Regions from separate parts of the Lysinibacillus sp. fkY74-1 genome, predicted to be linked through region 2. Evidence: riboswitches for the same ligand, from Rfam matches in the RefSeq annotation. Region 2 holds a riboswitch; the other holds the start of a gene.

Region 1 (5,788 bases), 2.0 Mb from region 2:
AAGAATTCGGTTCGCCATTTTTTTCCGTGCAATGGCAATCTGTTCATCATCTTGTCCAATATGGACACCATCAGCACCAAGTCGTACTGCTAGATCCACGTCATCGTTAACAATAAACGGCACATGGTAATGTTGACATAATTGTTGACACTGGCGGGCAAATTGCTCATAAGCTAGTCCTGTTAATGCGTAAGGACCTTTTTCACGTAATTGAAACATGGTTATGCCAGCCCTCAGCGCTTTTTCGAGAACAACTAACGGCTCTTGATGGGAAACATTGCTTGTACCCATAATAAAATAAAGCTGTAAATCCTCACGTTTCAACTAACTTCACCTCGCAGGCACCATTATGCAGCCGATAAGCAAAATGATTTGTAGGGCCATGACCATTACCAATGGCTAAATCATGCATAATAGCTAATTGTATAAATTTTTTAGCTTCAATAACAGCTTTTTCAATTGTCAAACCTTGAGCAATAAAAGCAGTGAGAGCTGCTGAAAATGTACAACCTGTACCATGTGTGTTTTTCGTTGGAATACGAGGAGACTGCATGGAAAAATATTTGTCATTTTTTATAAATACATAATCAATCGCATATAACGAATTGGGGAGATGCCCACCTTTAATGATGACACAGTGAACACCTAGTTGGAAAAAGCATTGAGCGACCTCCTCCATATCAGAGAATTGATTTATTTTTCTTCCAGTAAGTGCCTCTGCTTCTGGTATATTTGGTGTCACAATTGTAGCAAGTGGTAGTAAAGAAATGCGCATGGCTTCAATAGCCTCTTGCTGCAATAAGTTTTCTCCACCTTTTGCAATCATAACTGGATCAACAATTAGTGGGATTTTTAAATCCTGTAAAATGTGTGCGATTGTCTGAATAATATCCGAGGAATAAAGCATCCCCGTTTTAATCGCAGCAATCGAAAAATCTTCTAGTAATGCATGAAATTGTTTTTCAACAAAATTAACTTCAATTGGGAAAACCCCTGTTACACCTCGTGTGTTTTGAGCAGTTAAAGCTGTAATAACTGAGGTACCGAAAACCCCTAATTCCTGGAATGTTTTTAAATCAGCCTGAATACCAGCGCCACCACCACTATCTGAGCCTGCAATTGTCGTTACAATATGCATGAAGCCTCACCCTCCTTTGAAAGACGATGAAGGGCATTTAGCAAAGCAATTTGAATATCCCCGATATCCTCTGTAAAGGCTGATGCTAGCTCAGCTGCTTTTTTGTAGTAAGTGAGGGTTTCCACTAATTGACTGTATGGATCTTCTCCTGAAGAGTATGCGGCTCCACATATAGCACTAAGTAAACAGCCTGTACCAGTGACTTCTGTCATTTGTGAATTTCCACCAGTTATCCATTGGCTCTGCACACCGTCTGTCATAAAATCATGTTCGCCTGTAACAATGACTATACAGTTGTAGCGTTGAGCCAATAATGTTGCTTCTGTTTCTATGTCAATAAATCCATCACCACTATCAACACCTTTTTGTTGCCATTCCACATTCACTAATGCCGCAAGTTCTCCCTTGTTACAGCGTATGACCGCAAATTGTATGTCTGTAAGTAATTGGTGTACGGTTTCCTTGCGATAAACTGTGGCACCTGCGCCAACTGGATCTAATATAACAGGAATACCAAGGGTATTTGCCTTTTTTCCTGCTAACAGCATCGCTTCCTTTGTTCGATCATTCAGTGTACCAATATTGATTAAAAGAGCTTCTGCAATGGCGACCATTTCTTCTACCTCATGGCTGTCATCAGCCATGACAGGAGAGGCTCCTAATGCCAATAAGCCATTTGCTTGGAAATTAGCCACAACATAATTAGTTATACAGTGTATAAGCGGTTGTTGTTGACGAATCGTTTGAAAAATCATTTTAGTCCTCCTTCATGGGTGGACGTAAGCACGCAAAAAAAGGCTCTTTTGTGTAAAAATGCACGAAAAAGAGCCTTTCATCTGAAAAAAAGATGTTCATTGCTCCCTACGTCAGTATTAACTAACAGGTTCAAAGGGTCAGGTTTTACCTTCTCAACTCTTTATGAGTCCCCCTGCAATCTTGCTTTTAGTTGACCAAAATGTACCATACTTTTCATATGTATTCAATAGCAAGTTTTCCTATCAGCAAAACGTGACTGATGCCATATAGGTAAGTATGATAGTTGTCATGACTTTACTCAAATCAAGTGTAAACCATTGAAAATTCTAAGAAAGGAGTATAATGTGTCTTATCAAAAGGGGGCATTTGCCATGAAAAGACAAGAATTAGTAGCACCAGAATGGTATAACATAACTGATGAATTTGAAAAATATGCTAAGGATTCAACTAAAAATGCATTGATAATTTATGAAGAGCATTCTGATGTACAATTTATCACCTACGCACATTTACTTGAAAGAGCGAATCAGGCGGCACATGTATTTACAAAAAATGGATTAACTAAAGGTGATGTCATTTTAGTGATGGTACCACGCTCAGTAGAAGCATACATTGTCTATATTGCTGCATTAAAAGCGGGTTTAACAATCATTCCAAGCTCTGAAATGCTAAGAACAAAAGATATTGAGTATCGTATTCATCATGCCGATGCTAAAGCAATTGTGGCCTTTGAGCCTTACATTCAGCAATTTGATCAAGTAGAAAATTTACAAGAGGTGCAGCTATTTGTTATTGGAAATGCTCATGAGCCATGGCAGCCATTGTTAGACATAATGCGAAAGCAACCAACAACTTACATAAGTTCTACACCAACAAAAAGTACAGACCATGCATTTTTAGCTTATACAAGTGGCACAACAGGAAATCCGAAAGCTGCAGTGCATACGCATAGCTGGGGCTATGCACATTTACGGACAACAGCTCCTCATTGGCTAGGAGTACAAGAAAATGATATTGTATGGGCAACCGCAGCACCAGGATGGCAAAAATGGATTTGGAGCCCGTTTCTCGCCATTTTAGGCAGTGGTGCCACTGCTTTTGTCTATAAAGGAAAGTTTGATGCGGCAACCTATTTAACATTGCTTGAAAAATTTAAAATGAATATCTTATGTTGTACACCGACTGAATATCGTTTTATGGCAGCACTTGACAATTTACAGGAGTATGATATCAGTTCAATTCGACAAGCTGTTTCAGCAGGTGAGCCCTTGAACAGTGAAGTTATAAAAAAATTCGCGGATACTTTTCATCTACAGGTGCGAGATGGTTATGGTCAAACAGAAAATACCTTACTGGTAGGGACTATGGTAGGTATGGAGGCAAGAGTTGGTTCGATGGGGAAGCCTACCCCTGGCAACACCGTTGAAATTATAGACGATTTTGGTGAGCCAGTAGCTATAGGAGAAGTAGGTGATATTGCCGTTCATCGAGAAACACCTGCACTCTTTAAAAGATATTTAAATGATCCAGAACGTACAAATTTACAATTTCGTGGTGATTGGTATATAACAGGGGATCGAGCTTATAAAGATGCGGACGGCTACTTTTGGTTTGAAGGACGCGGGGATGATGTCATTATTTCCTCAGGTTACACAATTGGACCCTTTGAAGTGGAGGATGCGTTGATGAAGCATCCGACTGTGAAAGAGGTTGCTGTCATTGCAAGCCCTGATAGAGTTCGCGGGAACATCGTTAAAGCATTTATTATCCTGCAGTATGGTGTTAATGGTGATCAAGGGCTTATTCAAACCCTTCAAAATCATGTGAAATCATTAACAGCACCTTATAAATATCCACGTGCTATTGAATTTGTTACAGAGTTACCCAAAACTGCATCTGGTAAAATTAGACGTGTCGAATTAAGGCAACAAGAAATAAAAAAATGTATACAATAATCATTTCCTAGGAAATAATGTCGAAAATCAGAGTTCATCAAAGAAATGAACTTTGATTTTTTTTGTAATTTTAGGTAAGGTATTATGAGGAAATAAATAGAATAAAACTAATTGCATATTATTGCAAAAAAATGAAACTAATGAGCAAGTCATACGTATTACGTCATAAGGAGGCGGAAAGAGATGAATGTTAAAAGGTGGGTTGCATTAATAGTAGCAGGTGTTCTTTTACTGTTTTCATTGGGGATTAATACCATTTTTGCGCTATTTAAAGCAGATTTCCTAGGTAATTTTGATAGTTTAATGGCAGGAAATAACTTAGATGTATATGAAAATGTAATCGAAGGGGATAATTTTGATAAAAGGATTGCCTATTTAAAGGTGGATGGCACGATCCAAGATATTGGCTCAAGTTCACTATGGCAGCCTGTTGCATATGATCATCAATTTTTCCTAGAACAATTGGATAGTATTTTGTACGATGATACGATTGAAGGAATTGTTTTAAGTGTTAACTCTCCTGGTGGAGGGGTAAAAGAATCTGCTGAAATTTATAAAAAGCTGTTAAAAATTAAAGAAGAAAGACAAATTCCAATTTATGTATCAATGGATTCAATGGCAGCATCTGGTGGTTATTATATTTCAGCTCCAGCAGACAAAATATTTGCACATCGTGATACAATAACAGGCTCAATTGGTGTTATCATGCAATCTATTAATTATCAAGCATTGGCTGAAAAAGTCGGTGTCAAATTCGAAACGTTTAAATCTGGTGAGCATAAGGATATGCTAAGTCCAATGCGTGATGTGACACCAGAGGAACGTGCAATGATGCAGGATATGATCAATGAAACATATGAAGAATTTGTGGATATCGTTGAACAAGGACGTAATATGTCAGAAGCCGATGTGAAGAAAGTGGCGGATGGCCGTATTCTTGGTGGTACAAAAGCACTTGAAGCTGGTTTAGTCGATGAAATTGGCGACGAAGAAGCTGCCATTGCAGCCTTACGCGCCGATTTTGGACTAGAAGATGCTGTATTATTTGAATATGCTTATGATATGGGCGGATGGCAATCATATGTTGGGATGAAAATTGGCTCCATGTTCGGTCCTTCAGCAGAGGAAAAAATGCTAATGAAAATTATGACAGATTACAATGCACCTAAAATGATGTATTTATACGGGGAATACTAAGGAGGGAGTTCAATGACAAACAATGAAGTTGTTATGCAAGGTTCACCCTCAATGGAAAATAACTTTTTTAACAATGGCACGGAAGATTTAGCAAGGCAAAAAAACTACACATTAAAAACAGCAGGCTTTTGGATTCGATTGTGGGCATTTTTATTGGATGGGTTTATTGTGTCTGCTGTAGTTGGAATACTCTTTAATCCTATCTTTTATTTAATGGATTGGTCCTTATCAGAATCAGTTTGGTATGCTCCAATCTCCATTATTTCAGCGGTTCTTTATTATAGTTATTTTGTCCTTATGACAAAATTCTTTGGTCAAACGCTAGGGAAGATGGTATTTGGATTACGTGTCATTTCATTAAAGCATGGTAACCTTACTTGGTCAGATGTATTATTCCGTGAATGGATTGGGCGTATTATTAATAATATTGTGATGCCTCTTTATATTTTGGTAGTTATTTTACCAGACAATCAAGGGCTGCATGACTATTTCGCCGATACAACAGTGGTGCATGAGAAAGTCTATATTGAAAAGAATTTAGTGCCACTTTCTATAGAGAAAAAAGATGAAAAGATAGCTTCTATTGAACAAGAGGGAAAACCTGAGCTAGAAAAACTAGAAGAAAAAAATGAACAATAAACAAGAGACTGTCTCAAACGATGAGACAGTCTTTTCTATTGCTAGCTAACACTTTGAATAAAGTAAGCTATCTTAGTTGCAATTAATTCCCTTCATTTAGTAA
Region 2 (5,788 bases):
CGTGGCTGAAAGCGAAAAGGAAGATCCAGTATTAGCACAATGGCAATACGGTCTTGGCAAAACATTCGCATTTACTTCTGATTCAACAGGAAAGTGGTCAGGAGACTGGGCAAGATGGCAGGACTGGGGCACATTTTGGCAAACGCTTATTTCGCAAATGCTCCCAAGTTATAATGACGTTGCCTACGATGTAAGAGTAGAATCAGATGGATCCTTTATGATTACAGACCCTACAAATGAAGCAGCATTTTTAGATATTGTGGCTGTTAATGAAGCGGGTGAAGAGCTAGACACACAGCTTGAAACTATATCAGCCTCTCAGGTGCGAGCTGTGGTACAAGCTGAGCCGGGGTTAATCTTCTTCCGTATCGCTGATGAAAAGGAAACGATTTATCAGGCGGGATTAAGTGTTCCTTACAGCGCTGAATATGAACTTCTTCCTGTTAATGATAAATTAATAGAAGAAATAACCGAACAAACAGGTGGTGCTGTTTTAAAAGAACCACAAGAAGTGTTCCGTGACTTTACAAAGCAAGGGGCGGATCGTCAAAACATTGCCACATGGCTTCTCCTTGCAGGTATGCTCTTATTCTTTATTGATATAACAATAAGGCGCTTTGGCTGGAATTTCCTAACGAAGTCGAAGAAAAAGGAGCAACTGGTAGAGGATCTCCCTGTACAAGCAGAAGACACGAATGTAGCACAACTATTAAAGGGTATGAAAAAACGCCAATAATTTAGTTTAGATGAAAGCAGTGCGAATTTCGCACTGCTTTTTGTACATTCATGGAAAAAGAAATCCTGCTACGACACTATTTAATAAAGAGAGTAGGATTAAAATATCTTACTAGCACCGTTTTTCGCAAACTGCTAGCTACTAAAATGCCTAAAATTGCTCCAATTGTACTTGATATTAAAAAGGCAGGCATAAAAAACAAGGCTGCTACGGAAGTTCCCATTAGTACCTTTGCATAGGGCACTGCTACAAGTGATGCTAGAAGACCAGTGCCAATCACTTCACCCAAACCAGCAAACCAAATTTTACCGCTATATTTATAGGCAAGCCCTGCGCATAATGCACCAATAATACTACCAGGAATGGCTAAAAGAGAGCCTGTCCCTGTAAGGATTCGAATAATGGCCGTAACAAAGGCAACTACAACTGTAGATACGGGTCCAAGTATAATGGCTCCTATTACGTTAATAGCGTGCTGCACCGGATAAGCACGAGCAATCCCAGTTGGAATGGAGATAAAAGTAGAACCTGCAATAGCAATCGCTACTAATAAAGCCATAATTGTTAATTTTCTAATAGACATGTTAGGTGTACTCCTTTTCATTTTAGCCACTAGGAAAATGAAAAAAGCCGCTTCCTTCAAACGACAGGAAGCGGCCTTGCTTATACACTGAAAATAGCAAGAAGCGCCACTTCCCTCCGCTAGTATGAACTAGATCAGGTTCGAAGGGTCCGTATATAACCATATACGTCTCAGCCTTTAGAAGACTCCCCTAGTGGTAAGTATTTTTCTATTTTTTAGAAGTGTAACATACTTCAATAAATAGTCAATAAGAGTTACCTATTAATGTGAATCTGGATGCATAAGCTGAGGCGCCTTTTTCAATGTCCAAATCAGGGCAAGGAAGAAGCAAGCTAATAAGATAATGGCACCAAAAATATAAGGACTGTTCATATTCCAGTCAAATAAAAAACCAGCCAAAGCGGGTCCAATCATATTTCCTAGACTCATATAGGCATTATTCAAGCCGGCTGCGAATCCTTGCTCTTTTTCTGCAAGTTTTGATATGAGAGTATTAACAGCTGGACGAATCAACGTTGTCGCCGTAGAGAAGATGGTTGCAACAACTAATATTAGTGCAAAACCAGAAACAAATAATATTAAGAAAATAGCAACGGCCGCAATAAATAAATTGACCAAAACTACTTTCATTTCACCAAACCGTTTAAAGAGTGGCGTAATAATAAACATTTGTACAATTACCCCAAACGCACCACCAACAACTAAAATGATGGCAATATCGCCAGGTGAGTAATTAAATTTCTCTGTCACAAATAGTGATAAGGTCGTTTGGAAGTTAGCAATCCCAAATGAGAATACCATCATAATAATTAACATAACAAAATAAGGCATATGTACAGAGCGAGCCATCTGTTTTACCAGATTATCTTGCTTTTGTCTATTTTGCGCAGTATTTGGCTTTGTAGATGGTAATAAAAAGTAAGATAAAATAGCCGCTAAAATGGCGGCAGCTCCCGCCATGAAAAATGGAAAATGTAAGCTAACCTTTGCAAGGAAACCACCAATTCCAGGGCCAATCATAAAGCCGAAAGACATAGCAGCTCCTAACAAACTCATTCCTTTTCCGCGTTCTTCATAAGTTGTCACGTCTGCTACAAAAGCCATAATAGGAGGTGCTACAAATGCAGAGCCAAGGCCACCTAAAAAACGTGCTAAAAAGAGCATCCATACATCTGTAGAAAGGCCAAAACCGATTTGTGCAAGTCCTGTTAGTATAAGACCGAAAATAATTAAATTTTTCCGCCCATACTGGTCCGAAAGATTCCCAGCAATTGGAGAAAATACGAATTGTGCTAAGGCGAACGTTGCAATAAGCATGCCTAGAACTTGTCCTGCTGCTCCAAATATTCTTAAATATTCAGGCATTACAGGAATAATAATTCCAATACTCCCCATTGCGATAAACATGTTAAACATTAAAATATACAAAGCCGCCTTATTGGACTTCTGCTGGGTCATCGACAAGCCCCCCTTTTTGTAATCAAATATAGTACAGTCTATCATAAAGAATTATGGCTGGCTAATAGTTGAGATTGCTGTAACTGGTTCGATATGTAGAATGATTTTCCAGAAAAGCTTTTATCTCATAAAAATTCGGGGTGTGGAGTGAGGAGAGAGAATTGCTTTTTCTAGAGACTTGAAGTAGGGAGAGTAAAAAACTAGTGAAAATAAATAATTGCGTTTGCCATGAGAAAGCTTACCTATAACCGTGTAGATGAAAGTTAAAGATGAAGTTATAATGCGCAGGTGTCGTACGACGTAGATTCAAGGTCTTTTTATGGATAAAGAAAAACTAAAGATTGCTGGCATCTTGAAAAAATTGATGATACCTAGACGAAGTGGGATTGTATGATCGACAACTGGTTACTAGTAGAATTTCTTTCTAAATATAGCGATACAAATGAATGCTTAAATAAAAAAGGCGAATTGGTTTGTAGACCAATTCGCTCTTATAAATTATCGAATACTCATTTTAAATTCTAAAAACAGTTCATTATATTTTCCTAAGTAATCTGGACCTAAGTTTTTGTATACCTCTAAGGTATCACGTTGGTCCTCAGATGGGTAGTAGCGTTCATCTGAAACTACTTCTGGGTCCATTAAGTCCATCGCAGCAATATTTGGCGTTGAATAGCCAACATAATCGGCATTTTGAGCACCGGATTCTGCACTTAGCATAAAATTGATGAAGGCATGTGCACCATCAATATTTTTCGATGTTTTGGGAATAACCATATTATCGAACCATAGATTGGAGCCCTCTTCAGGAACAGCAAAGTCCAACTCTTCATTTTCAAACATCATGTCTGCTGCCTGACCAGACCAAGTGAGGGCTACTGTTGCTTCATTATTAATCATTAATGGTGTAATTTCATCCCCAATGATCGCTTTTACGTTGGGCGCAAGTGTAATCAATTTGTCAGTTGCTTCCCGTAGTTCATTGTTATCCAATGAATTCAAGGAGTGTCCAAGACTATTTAACCCCATCCCAATCACTTCACGGGCACCGTCTACTAAAAATACTTTTCTTTTTAATGAAGGATCCCATAAATCGTCCCAAGAAGAGAAATCTAAATTTCCAACTAGTTTTGGATTATAGACAATCCCTACTGTTCCCCAAAAGTAAGGAACTGAATATTGATTGTTATCATCGAATGGTAAGTCTAAAAAGTAAGGGTCGATATTTTTTAAATTCGGTATTTTTGCTTTGTCTAAAGGAATCAATAAATTATCTTCCTTCATTTTTTCAATCATATACTCAGAAGGAACAGCAATATCGTAAGCTGTACCACCTTGCTGTATTTTTGTCATCATAGCTTCATTAGAGTCAAATGTTTCATAGATGACATGAATACCTGTTTCTTTTTCAAATTCCTTCAATAGATCAGGGTCAATATACTCTCCCCAGTTAAAAATGGTTAAAGTGTCTTTTCCACTTTTACCGCCACCTGCACTTAAGGCGTCAGCAGCATAGAATAAAAGGGCAGAAACAACAAGGATAGCGATGGTCGCTTGAATTAATGACTTCATTGTTGTCCCTCCGTTCTTTTGCTTGTACGACTTGTAATGAAGTAATAACCAACCACAACGATAACGGTTACAAAGAATACTAATCCAGAAATAGCGTTAACTGTGAGAGATATTCCTGCGCGAGCCATCGAGTAGATTTCTACCGATAATGTACTGAAGCCATTGCCGGTTACGAAAAATGTCACAGCAAAATCATCTAATGAATACGTAAGAGCTAGGAAGAAGCCTGCAAAAATACCTGGCTGAATATACGGTAAAATGACACGCATCATAACATCCTTTTTGGTTGCTCCTAAATCTAACGCTGCATCAATTAGTGATTTATTCATTTCTAACAATTTAGGTAAAACCATTAACACTACAATCGGTACACTAAACGCTACGTGTGCTAATAATACTGAAGCAAAGCCTAATTTAATGCCAACCATTGTAAATAGAATTAAAAAGCTTGCCCCAATGATGACATCTGGACTGACAATTAAAACATTGTTTAGGGACAATAATGTATTACGCATTTTTGAATCTTTGACAGTGACAATACCAATTGCTCCTAATGTTCCAATAATAGTAGAAATTAAAGCAGATAGTAATGCTACGATAACAGTATTGATTAAAATAACAAGTAGCCTTGAATCTTCAAAAACAGCCTGATAATGCTCTAAAGTAAAGGACTCAAAGTTATTCATGGAGCCACCACTATTGAACGAATAAAAGATTAAATAGAAAATGGGTGCATACAGAACGACAAAAACAATCGTTAAATAGACTTTGGCTGATGCAGAGAGTTTGTTCATCGTACGCGACCTCCTTTATCTTTTTGTCCCGTAACAAGCATAATGATGACCATAAATAAAATTAAGAACACGGCAATAGTTGAACCCATCCCCCAATTTTGTGTCACAAGGAATTGCTGCTCAATCGCTGTACCAAGCGTGATAACACGATTTCCTGCAATTAAGCGAGTAATCATGAAAAGTGATAGAGCAGGGATAAAGACAACCTGAATACCTGATTTAACACCATCCATTGTCAATGGTAAAACAACGCGACGGAACGTTGTAAAGGCAGATGCGCCTAAATCACGAGATGCATAAATAAGTGTCGGATTTAAACGATCTAAAGAATTAAATATCGGTAAAATCATAAACGGAATAAAAATGTACACGGATACAAAAACAAAGCTAATATCCGTAAAAAGCATTTGCTTTGGATCAAAGCCAAACACTTCGATAAATGCATTAATTGGCCCGTATAAACCAAAGATGCCGATAAAGGCATATGTTTTTAACAATAAATTAATCCATGAAGGAATAATAATGAGCAGTAACCAAAGCTGCTTATGTTTCGTTTTTGTTAAAAAGTAAGCAGTTGGATATGAAATTAATAATGTAAATAATGTAATTAAAAATGCATACCAAAACGAGCTTAATGTCATTTTT

Evidence for each region. Region 2 has a riboswitch for thiamine pyrophosphate ahead of thiW (energy coupling factor transporter S component ThiW). Riboswitches for the same ligand answer to the same signal wherever they lie in the genome.
Region 1: it holds a riboswitch for thiamine pyrophosphate, as region 2 does, so the genes downstream of both, thiM (hydroxyethylthiazole kinase) here and thiW (energy coupling factor transporter S component ThiW) in region 2, are expected to answer to the same signal.

Annotation. Positions count from the first base shown of each region.
Region 1 covers NZ_CP170173.1:3,428,811-3,434,598, reverse strand. The annotation lists gene thiE (thiamine phosphate synthase) at 1-324, opposite strand, end outside; gene thiD (bifunctional hydroxymethylpyrimidine kinase/phosphomethylpyrimidine kinase) at 314-1,138, opposite strand; gene thiM (hydroxyethylthiazole kinase) at 1,126-1,893, opposite strand; TPP riboswitch at 1,980-2,078, opposite strand; gene mbcS (acyl-CoA synthetase MbcS) at 2,266-3,849, shown strand; gene sppA (signal peptide peptidase SppA) at 4,033-5,046, shown strand; gene ACE1MS_RS16840 (RDD family protein) at 5,059-5,685, shown strand.
Region 2 covers NZ_CP170173.1:829,851-835,638, forward strand. The annotation lists gene ACE1MS_RS03810 (VWA domain-containing protein) at 1-736, shown strand, start outside; gene thiW (energy coupling factor transporter S component ThiW) at 813-1,319, opposite strand; TPP riboswitch at 1,414-1,521, opposite strand; gene ACE1MS_RS03820 (MFS transporter) at 1,581-2,777, opposite strand; gene ACE1MS_RS03825 (ABC transporter substrate-binding protein) at 3,276-4,349, opposite strand; gene ACE1MS_RS03830 (ABC transporter permease) at 4,346-5,143, opposite strand; gene ACE1MS_RS03835 (ABC transporter permease) at 5,140-5,788, opposite strand, start outside.